Regions from separate parts of the Actinoplanes sp. ATCC 53533 genome, predicted to be linked through region 1. Evidence: riboswitches for the same ligand, from Rfam matches in the RefSeq annotation. Region 1 holds a riboswitch; the other holds the start of a gene.
What was found. A riboswitch is a leader RNA that binds a small molecule or an ion and turns the genes downstream of it on or off. The one in region 1 is predicted to bind cyclic di-AMP.
Positions count from the first base shown of each region.

Region 2: it holds a riboswitch for cyclic di-AMP, as region 1 does, so the genes downstream of both, DMB66_RS22985 (C40 family peptidase) here and DMB66_RS28555 (hypothetical protein) in region 1, are expected to answer to the same signal.

Region 1 is NZ_QHHV01000094.1:217-5,379, forward strand. Features, by position in the region: partial or broken gene DMB66_RS28550 (ABC transporter ATP-binding protein) at 1-42, shown strand, start outside; gene DMB66_RS28555 (hypothetical protein) at 61-1,146, opposite strand; cyclic di-AMP (ydaO/yuaA leader) riboswitch at 1,150-1,298, opposite strand; cyclic di-AMP (ydaO/yuaA leader) riboswitch at 1,575-1,712, shown strand; gene DMB66_RS28560 (hypothetical protein) at 1,716-2,732, shown strand; gene DMB66_RS28565 (glycoside hydrolase family 65 protein) at 2,800-5,163, opposite strand, start outside.
Region 2 is NZ_QHHV01000067.1:38,557-43,719, forward strand. Features, by position in the region: gene DMB66_RS22975 (Rieske (2Fe-2S) protein) at 1-20, opposite strand, end outside; gene DMB66_RS62665 (hypothetical protein) at 313-696, shown strand; cyclic di-AMP (ydaO/yuaA leader) riboswitch at 1,275-1,398, shown strand; gene DMB66_RS22985 (C40 family peptidase) at 1,405-2,217, shown strand; gene DMB66_RS22990 (TetR/AcrR family transcriptional regulator) at 2,705-3,310, opposite strand; gene DMB66_RS22995 (hypothetical protein) at 3,502-3,699, shown strand; gene DMB66_RS23000 (DUF2269 domain-containing protein) at 3,696-4,229, shown strand; gene DMB66_RS23005 (hypothetical protein) at 4,596-5,132, opposite strand.

The DNA.
Region 1 (5,163 bases):
GACGACGTGCTGAAGGAGTACGAGGCCTACGTCAAGCGGTAGGCCCCGCACTCCCCTCGGTCAGCGCATCGACAGGTGCACGTGGTTGGTGTGATCGCTCGACGGGTCGCCGCCGGCGCCGGAATACGACTTCCAGCCGCTGCTGGGCAGCCAGATCCGCCGGAACCAGATGACGTAGAGCACACCGAGCCGGCTGGCGTTACTGATGAAATAGTTCGCCAGCCGGTTGCCGTAATCCTTGCTGCTCCCGGTCGCGTCGCCGCCGAAGCCGTTCTTGTCGGCGGCGAAGTCGCAGGCCCGGCCCTTCGGGTGCTCACCGCTGTTCTGCTCGCGGAAGCACGCGACGAAGCGGGTGAAACCATCCTTCTTCGCCTCCTGCATCGCGTGCAGGGTGCGCGGTGTGATGCAGCCCGAAGTGGTCGGGTCGTTGACGCTGCACGACTCGTCCGGCAGCGAGCCGTCCGAGTTGCGCCGGGCGGCCGAGGCCACTGAGCTGTTGCCGCCGCCGCCGCTGCTGGTAGTAGTTGATCCGCTGTCGCCGGACGAGTCGTTCGCCGCGCTGGCGGCGTTGGCCGCCTTGAGGGCGCTCTCCGCCTGGTTCTTGCGCTTGGCCATGACGTCGACCTGACGCTGCCCATCACGGACTGCGGTGTCGATCGCCACCTTCGCCTGCTGCTGCTGGGTCTTGACGCCCTTGAGATCGCGCACCGCGCGGTCCTGCTTGACGGCGATCATCTCCAGGGTCTGCGCCCGGTCCAGCATGCTGTCGGCGGAGTTGGCGGTGATCAGCGCCGCCATCGGCCCGAGCCGGCCGGTGCGGTACGTCTGCTGGACGATCTTGTCCAGCGCCGCCTGCTTGGGGCCGAGATCGGCGTCGATCTCCTTGAGCTTGGCGGTCAGCTGCTGCTGACGCTTTTTGGAACGCTCCAGGGCTTCCTTGGCCTCGACGAAGCCCTTGGACGCCTCTTCGAGCTGCTGGACCAGGGACTTCGAGCCGCCCTCGCCGTCGTCGCCCGAGTCGCCCGGCGCGGCGAGGGGGCGGGGGGCCGCGGAGGCGGAGGTGGGGGCGGCGAGCGCCAGCCCTGTGGTGGCGACGAGGACCGCGAGCACGGTCGCTAATCGCCGGCGGACGGGTTTGAACCTCACGAACATTCCTTCCGTCGGCCGCCGACCGGGTTAGCTGACGGGTTCGGGATGGAAGTGATCCCTACGGATCCGCGCGGGCACGCTGATCCGATTCACCCCATTACTCGGGTGGTTCCCCGGCTCGCCTTGCGGCGATTAGGCGGCGGTCTGCGCTGAGACCGTGACGAAGACTACCCATCAATGCTAGGAATCGACAGTCGTCGTACCCTATGCGACCGACTAAGCACTCGGGGTGAGCGACTACAGAGAGAGTGCAACGACTCACATTGATATGTCGTTACGGCCCATGACCTCGTCATTCCATCGAGTGGTAACGGAAAGTCGTTGTGCGGTAACGCTTTTACGCCCGCGGGAGGCCTGCCACCTGGGCCGTTGTCAGGTAAGCTGGCCGCCGGTTACTGCCACAGAGGTGCCGCCCCCAAGGCACCGGCAGCCCACCATCTAATCGTCGCAAGATGAGCCGGGGAACCACAGAGACACCGGGGTGAATCCACGAGTCAGTGGTAGGGATCGCTTCCGTCCCGAACCCGTCAGCTAACCCGGCCGGTGGTCACGCGGAAGGATTCTGAATGACGGCAAGACCCCGCCGGTGGCAGATTCTCGCCCTGGCACCGCTCGCCGCGGTCGCGATGATGTTCGCGCCCGCATCCCCGGCGAATGCCGCCCCGGACGACCCGGCGGCCACCGCCGACGACGGCGACGACAATCCGCTGTTGAACGACGTGCTCGACTCCACGGGCCGGCGTTACCTGACGGCGAAGGCGGCGGTCGCGAAGTCGACCAAGGCTCAGCTCGGCTACTCCCTGCGCGTCAAGGACGCCGAGGCGAAGCGCGACAAGCTGCTGCCCGAGGTGGGTGCGGTCGCCGCGCAGCAATACCGCACCGGCGGCATATCGACGATGGGCTTCCTGCTCAACACCGACGGCCCGGACGGCTTCCTCAAGAAGGCGGTCTCCCTTGAGGAGATCAACGCCCTCAACGACGGCAAGCTGCGCGAGCTCGACGAGGCCATCGACGCGGTGAGCAAGGCCAAGGCCCGCCTCGACCAAGAGGTCAAGACCCAGAAGCAGAACTTCGCGCTGATGGCAAAGCAGAAGGAATCGGCCGAGAAGGCCCTGGCCCAGGTCGGCGGCAAGACGGTGACCGGCGGCTTCGTGGTCGCCAAGTCCAAGGTCGCCGCGCCGGCGCCGCGCAACTCCGACGGCGAGTTCGGCCCGGAGTCCTGCAACGTCGACGACCCGACCACGGGTGGCTGCATCACGGCGCGCACCTCGCACATGTACAAGGAAGTGAAGAAGGCGGGGTTCAACCGATTCGTCGGTTGTCACCGCAACGGCGGCCCGTTCGAGCATCCCAAGGGCCGCGCCTGCGACTGGTCCCTGCAGAAGAGCGGATTCTCGCCCTGGCACAACCGGGACACCCGGGAGTACGGCAACAACCTGATGGCCTTCCTGGTGCGTAACGCCGACCGACTGGGCATCCTCTACGTGATCTGGAACAAGCAGATCTGGCAGCCCGCCAGCGGCTGGCACTCGTACAGCGGCCCCAGCGACCATACGGACCACGTACACGTCTCCATGCTTTAGCGCGACAGCGCGAAGAAGCCCCCGGTCCTCCTCGCGGAGGACCGGGGGCTTCTTTCTTTTTCGGTCTTCAGGCCCGGGTGGCCCGGCGGACCGGGGAGCGACCGGCCGGCTGGGTCGGCGCCGGGCCGGTCGGCGGCGCCGGCGGGATCGGCAGCACGACCGGCTTCACCTGGGTGATGGTGACCTCCTTGCCGTGGTGCAGCAGGTCGAGACGGGCCGAGCCGCCGCCGTTGCGCAGCGAGTAGGTGACCTCCTCCGCCGTCACCTCCACCCGCAGTCGCAGGCCACGCCAGAGCAGCGAGAACTCCAGACCGGTGATCCGGCTCGGCAGCCGGGGCGCGAAGGACAGCTGCCCGTTGAAGTCCCGCATCCCGCCCAGGCCCGCCACCAGGGCGATCCAGGAACCCGCCAGCGACGCCACGTGCACGCCGTCGCGGGCGTTCTGGTGCAGGTCGTGCAGGTCCATCAGGGCGGCCTCGCCCAGGTAGTCGTGGGCCAGCTCCACGAAGCCCACCTCGGCGGCCATCACGGCCTGCACACAGGCCGACAGCGACGAGTCCCGCACGGTACGGGCGTCGTAGTACGCGAAGTTGCGGGCCTTCTCCTCCGGCGTGAAGGCGTCACCGCGCACGTACATCGCCATGACCAGGTCGGCCTGCTTGACCACCTGCTTGCGGTACAGGTCGAAGTACGGGTAGTTCAGCAGCAGCGGGTAGGCCTCCGGCGGAGTGTTCTCGAAGTCCCACTCCTGCAGCCGGGTGAAGCCCTCCGACTGCTGGTGCACGGCCAGCTCGCGGTCGTACGGGATGTGCACCGACGCCGCCGCATCCCGCCAGGACGCCGACTCCTCGTCGTCCACGCCCAGCTTGCGGGCCAGTTCCGGATGGCGCTTGGCCGCGTCCGCCGCGGCGAGCATGTTCTGCTGCGCCATCAGGTTGGTGTAGACGTTGTCGTTGACCACGGCTGTGTATTCGTCCGGGCCCGTGACGCCGTCGATGTGGAAGCGGCCGTGCCGGTCGTGGTGCCCGAGCGAGCGCCACAGCCGGGCGGTCTCGATGAGCAGCTCCAGGCCGTACTCGCGCTCGAAGTCGTGGTCGCCGGTCGCCGAGACGTAGCGCCGCACGGCGTCGGCGATGTCGGCTCCGATGTGGAACCCGGCGGTGCCGGCGGGCCAGTACGCCGAGCACTCCTGCCCGCGGATGGTGCGCCACGGGAAGGCCGCGCCCTGCAGGCCGAGGGTCTGCGCGCGCTCCCGGGCGAGATCCAGAGTGGAGTGCCGCCAGCGCAGCACGTCCGCGGCCGCCGCCGGCTGGGTGTAGGTCAGGGCCGGCAGCACGAAGGTCTCCGCGTCCCAGAACGTGTGGCCGTCGTAGCCGGGGCCGGTGAGGCCCTTGGAGCCGATCGGCCGCTGCTCGGCGCGGGCACCGGCCTGCAGGGTGTGGAAGAGGCCGAAGCGGACGGCCTGCTGCACCTCGGGGTCACCCTCGACCTTGACGTCGGAGTGGTCCCAGAACGCGTCCAGGTATTCCCGCTGGGCCTCGACCAGGCCCTCCCAGCCGTCCAGCCGGGCGCTGGCGAGCGCGGCACCGACCTGGTCGCGCACCGCGGGCAGCGACCGGTTGCTCGACCAGCCGTACGCGGCGATCTTCACGACCCGGAGCTTCTGGCCCGGCTCGAGCTTGCAGGCGACGGTGGTGCGCAGCCAGTCCGGGTGGCCCTCGGTGGTGACGGCGTGCTTGCCCGGCGTCTCCACCAGGTGCTCCATCGCCGCGGCCATCCGCAGATCGCTGGCCTTGGTCCGGTGCACGAGCAGGCCGCCGGTGCGCTGCTCCAGCATCTCCTCGGCCTGCAGCGGGTGGTCCAGCACCGCCGCGACCCGCGGGTCCTTGCTGGTCGGCGGAAGCTGCTCGTTGGCCACCAGCTCGGACTGCAGGATCAGCCGGGCGGAGGCGTCGAGCGGCTCGACCTCGTAGAGGAAGGCGACGATCGCACGATGGGTGAAGGACACCATCCGGACCGTGCGGACGCGGATAGCCTGCCCGGAGGGCGAGACCCACTCCACGACCCGCTCCAGCGTGCCCGCGCGCAGGTCCAGGCTGCGCTCGTGGGAGCGCAGCTCGCCATACCGCACGTCGAACGGCTCGTCGTCGACGAGCAGGCGCATGAGCTTGGCGTTGGTGACGTTGACCATCGTCTGACCCGACTCGGGGAAGCCGTAACCCGCCTCGGCGTACGGCAGCGGGCGCAGCTCGTAGAACGAGTTGAGGTAGGTCCCAGGCAGGCCGTGCGGCTCGCCCTCGTCCAGGTTCCCCCGGAGGCCGATATGGCCGTTGGCCAGGGCGAAGACCGATTCGGACTGAGCCAGCAGGTCCAGGTCCAGCCGGGTCTCCCTGATGTGCCAGGGGTCGACGGGGTAGGCCCGTTCACGGAT
Region 2 (5,163 bases), on a different contig from region 1:
CTGGGCTGAGTGACGAGCACCCCATCGACGACGATTCCGCCACCGAGGGGACGCTCGCCGTGGTCGTCAGTACGAGGGGATCGGCAGCGCTGGGCGGCAGAGTGCCGGGTGGCTCATGCGGTGCCGGCGGCGGTTCCGCGCTCGCGCACCCGGTGAGCGCGAGCGGCAGCGACGCCGATCAAGCCAGGCGGCAGGTCCCGACGCGGCACCGAGCATAGATGCAATTGAAACACTTGCTACGGATGCTCTGTTCATCCGGAAAGCCTGGCGCCAGGTGCTCGCCACCGCTCGTTCCTGCTGTTCTCGGTGGCGATGATCGGCTCCTACGTGCTGAACTTCCAGGTCTATCTCGGGCTGCCCATCGAGGTGCGGCGGGTCACCGGCGGCGAGACCGGCGTGGCGATCCTGTTCGCCGTCTCCGGGTTGCTGACCGTGCTGGGTCAGGTGCGCCTCACCGGCTGGGTGACAGCACGGTGGACACCCGCCCAGGCCATCACCAGAGGCCTGCTCGTGATGGCAGCCGCCTTCGTACCATTGGCTTTGGCTGCCCTGGGTCGCACTGGTCGCGACCGGCCTGATCCGCGCGACCGGGATCGCGGTCCTGGGCCGGCAGGGGCACTTGGGCCCCCGCGAGCACCCGCCACAGGCCACCGGGCGGCCTGCTGTGGCGGCGACCCGCTGACCGCACAGCACTGAGGCAGTGACCCTTGAGCGGGCTGATCCACCGTCGTTCAGCCCGCTCAAGGGTCCACATTCACGTGCTCCGTGCGAGCTGCACCCCCGGGGCTGTCGCTGCGCGGCATCGGTTTGGCCCTGTGGACGTAACGGTTCACCCACCGCCCGGCCGCGCCCTCCACCGAACGGATGATCTCCACCCCACCGCCCGGCGCCGAGTTTCCGCCGCTGGGGGCGTTTACGGCCACATTCTCCCGACCTTGACTCAGGCCATGATCGACCTCGATGCGGCTTTTTGTGTGTTGTGTTTCACCCGTAACCCTCGACGAATGGTGATCACTTCAACACGGTAAGTACCGGCATTTGTCACAGCGCGGTTACAAACCGGACAGTGTTCCATGTGCCAAACACGTTCGGTAGTCGAAACCACCCCAGCGGTCCGGCCGGAAATCGGGTAGCAAGGGTGAGCCGGTAAGCAACCGCTCGCCGCTCGCACCGCCACGGACCACGCCGAGCCCTGCCCCGGTCCGAGCGGCGCGATCGTGATCGCGAACAACGACACAGGCATACGGGGGCAGGGACGGGGGACCCAGATTCGGTCCCACGGAACGCCGCTCGCGGCGAACCGATGAGGACCTCGGGGTGAAGCCACCATTGCGGTGGCCGGGCAACCTTCCCGCCCGAACCCGACAGCTAACCTCGCAGGCGTGCCGGAGGGATATCTCTACCGTGCACGAACGCACCTCGCACCGGCGCCCCCGCAAGACCGGCACCGGTTCCATCGCTCTGTCCCTGGGTCTCTGCCTCTGCGCCGGCCAGCTGGTCGCCACCGCGCCGGCATCCGCCGCGCCGGTCCCCGTCACGGCAGCGGCAGCGGCAGCGGCGACCGTCAAGCCCCGCATCACGAATTCCTACAACAGGAAGTCGATCGCGGCGGGCAAGACGGTTCGGGTGACCACCAAGCTGATCAACCCGAAGACCGGCAAGGCCGTCACCGGCAAGGTCAAGCTGCAGATCCGTGGCGGCAAGGCGTGGAAGACCTGGGTGACCAAGTCGACCAACTCCAAGGGCGTGGCGTCCTTCCTGACCAAGCCCGGCGGCTCGCTGTACTACCGGACCGTCTTCGCCGGCACCAAGGGCTTCGCCTCGGTGCGCAGCAGCCAGACGAAGATCACTGTGAAGAACAACGCGGCCAAGGTGATTGCCGAGGCCGCGAAGCACAGGGGTGCCCGTTACGTCTTCGGCGCCGCCGGCCCCAGGCAGTTCGACTGCTCCGGCTACACCATGTACGTCTACAAGAAGGCCGTCGGCAAGAAGCTGCCGCACAAGGCCAACTCGCAGCAGAAGTACGGCAAGGCCGTCAGCAAGGGCAACAAGAAGGCCGGCGACCTGCTGGTCTTCCGCTCCGGCTCCTACGGCACCCACGTCGGCATCTACGCCGGCGGCGGCTACATGTGGGCCTCCCCCCGCGCCGGCAAGACCGTCCAGAAGCAGAAGGTCTACAGCAACAGCTACGTCGTACGGCGCCTCGTCTCCGCCTGACGATAACTGCCGACTCATGAAGTGGAGCGCGCCCTTTCGGTCGTGCTCCACTGGCATTCCCCAAATGAGCAACGTGCGGCAGGGGAAGCGTTGTCGCCTCATGCGAATGGCAGCGCCAGCGAAGCGCGGGCCCGGCCGACGGACCACTTCGATGTGGTCGGCGCGGGCCTGGGGTGGCGCCGACGTCATGTCCTTCGATCCCCGCACGGCACTTCCTCGAGCCGCCCTTCACGACTTGCAAGCTGTGAAAGAGCACCCCAGGCCGGCAGGACCGGACGGCGCATGTCTGCTGCCGTCAACACAGTCGCCGACCCAGACCGTTATGCCCAACCCGCCGCTGAGGTGCACGCCGGCAGAAACACCACATGAATCGCCCGGCGTGTCCTTTCCGTCGCGCACCATCGGTCCAAGGGTGCTCTTCGTCATGGCGCGGGAACCGCGTCGGTAGCGATGTCCTTTCATCTCGGCAACCCCGCGGTTTGGGAGATCAGGTCGCGTCGGGCTTCACGCTGCCCCTGCGCGTAGGTCGCAGCCCGGTCAGGGCTACCGCGACAAGTCGGTTCACTGCCGCTTCGGACGGCAGACTGCCGGCTGCGCCGAGCGCGTGGAGGCAGTAGGTCGCAAGCTCGTCAGGCGCGACATCATCGCGCAACTCCCCTGCGGCGGCGACCTCGGCCAGCAGGTCTTGAAACAGGTCGATGAGCTGCTGTTCCGCACCGGAGACCCGCTCCCCGCGGTGGAGGAGGGCCGCGAGTTCCTCGGTTCCGTGTCGCTTGCGGTAATAACAGATGAGCGCGTACCGGCCCAGTACTGCTTGGAGCTTGTCGTACGGCTTGCTCGGCTTGGCCCGCAGCTCGGCGAGTTCGGTCAGGTGACCGGCAACGTGACGTTCGTGATGGGCGGCCAGGATCGCCTCGACGTCCGGGAAGTACTTGTACAGCGTGGCGCGACCGACGCCGGCCTGCTTGGCGATCTGACTCATCGTGACCGACATCAACCCGTGCTCTCTCACCAAGGCCCACGTGGTTTCCAGGATCGCCTCGCGCACCGTGCGACGGTGCGCCTCGATCGTCGTGTCCCACAGCTTCGGCACCCGCAAACTATAACACCACGTCGATACCGCGACAGTGTGCTTTGATATATACATAGTGTCTCGCAAACGATGATCGATGACGGAGGATTGTCATGGTGGACCCGCCCCGCTCCCCGGCCGCAAGTGACGGATCTGACGCGAAACCCGGCCATGGGTCGCCTTCCGGCGGGCAGCCCAAGACGCCACGGTGGGTGAAGGTATCCGCGATCGTCGTCGGTGCCTTCGTCCTGCTGGTGGTCATCGCGAAACTCACCGGCCTTGGGGGAAGCCACGGCCCCGGTCGGCACAGCGGTGCCGGCCGGCCGGCGGCGCTCAGTAGCGTCGACCTGCCGGTCTCCCCGGGCGGCGACCGGCACAGCCGGCCGGCCAGGGCGAGCAGCTACCGATGACCATGCCGCCCCGCCTACGCAAAGTCGTGCTCACCGCGCACGTCACCACCTCGGTCGGCTGGCTCGGCGCGATCTTGGCCTACCTTGCGGTCGACATCACCGCCGTAACCAGCCAAGACATCCAGACGGTGCGGGGCGCGTACGCCACAATGGAGGTCATCGTCACGTCCGTGATCGTCCCGCTGGCCCTCGCGTCAGTGCTCATCGGGATCGTCAACGCGCTGGGCACGCCGTGGGGTCTCCTACGGCACTACTGGGTGCTGGCGAAACTGCTGCTGACCGCCTTCGCCGCCGCCGTCTTGCTGCTCGAGACGCAGACCGTGACCCACCTGGCAACGACCGCGGCGACCAGCGCCGACCCCCGCGGATTGCCCGGCACACTGCCCCACTCGGCCGGCGGCCTGGTGCTGTTGCTCATCGCCGTGACTCTCTCGGTGTTCAAGCCGCAAGGCGTGACCCGGTACGGATGGCGTAGACGCAACGAACTGCGACGTGACAAACGGGCTTTGCGCACGGCGCCCATGGCGTAGATGCACGGCAGCATCGGCGTCACGCCGTGGAGGCTTTCCCGCTGCCACCGTTGCCGCAGTGAGTGGCGTGGGCAGGACTCGCAGAGTGAGGCCGATGCGGGCGAGGCTGGCCGGGATTGCCGCGAGCATGGGCCACACCAGGGTTGGGGCCACCAGCAACACGGCGGTCACCATGACGGCGTTGACCTCCCGTGCTCCAGAGTCGACGTCTCTCGCTCTACCCGCCAGCCGGACGATCAACGTCGTGCTCCGCCCGACGAGCACGGCGGGCCCTCGCCCAACCATGCCCTCTCGCCTGTGGCAGAGACTGCTGGTGCGGCCGCCCGGTGATCAGGGCTCGTAGTCGTCGTCGCTACCACCGACCGATCATGGGGTCGGGATGATGGCCTTGCCGCACCGGTCTTCCAGGGCCACCCAAGCCTTCCCGCCCGCGGCGAAGACTTCCGGATTGGCCAGCTCGACCTGGTCGTAGGCCTTGCCCGGTTTCTGGTCGGCGAGGACGGAGATCTGGGTCGCGATGGCCTTCAGTTGCGCGGAGACGGCCGGGTCGGTGGCTCGATCAGCCAACTTCTTCATGTCAGCGGCGGCGATGGCGTTGAAGGAACGGACATCCTGGCTGCCACCCGCGTCCGCTGACGCGGCCGGAGCCGGCTGGTCGAGGTGGTCCACCTCGAAGTGCCGGAAAGCGTCACAGACCTCGGCGGTGTTGCCGGCAGCGGCCCGGCCGGCGCCAGCGGCGGCCGGTACGTCCTCGGCTTGGTTCTGGCATCCGGCGCCGAGAACGGCAAACGTGGCGACAGCCAGCGAAAGGGCGACCGAGCGAGTCTTCAACATGGTGGTGTTATCTCCTTGACCAGGGTGTCGTGCTGTGGCGACACCTATCCTCTGGCCGAAGGCCGACAACGGACCTGAGTACAACTACCCATTTCGGAGG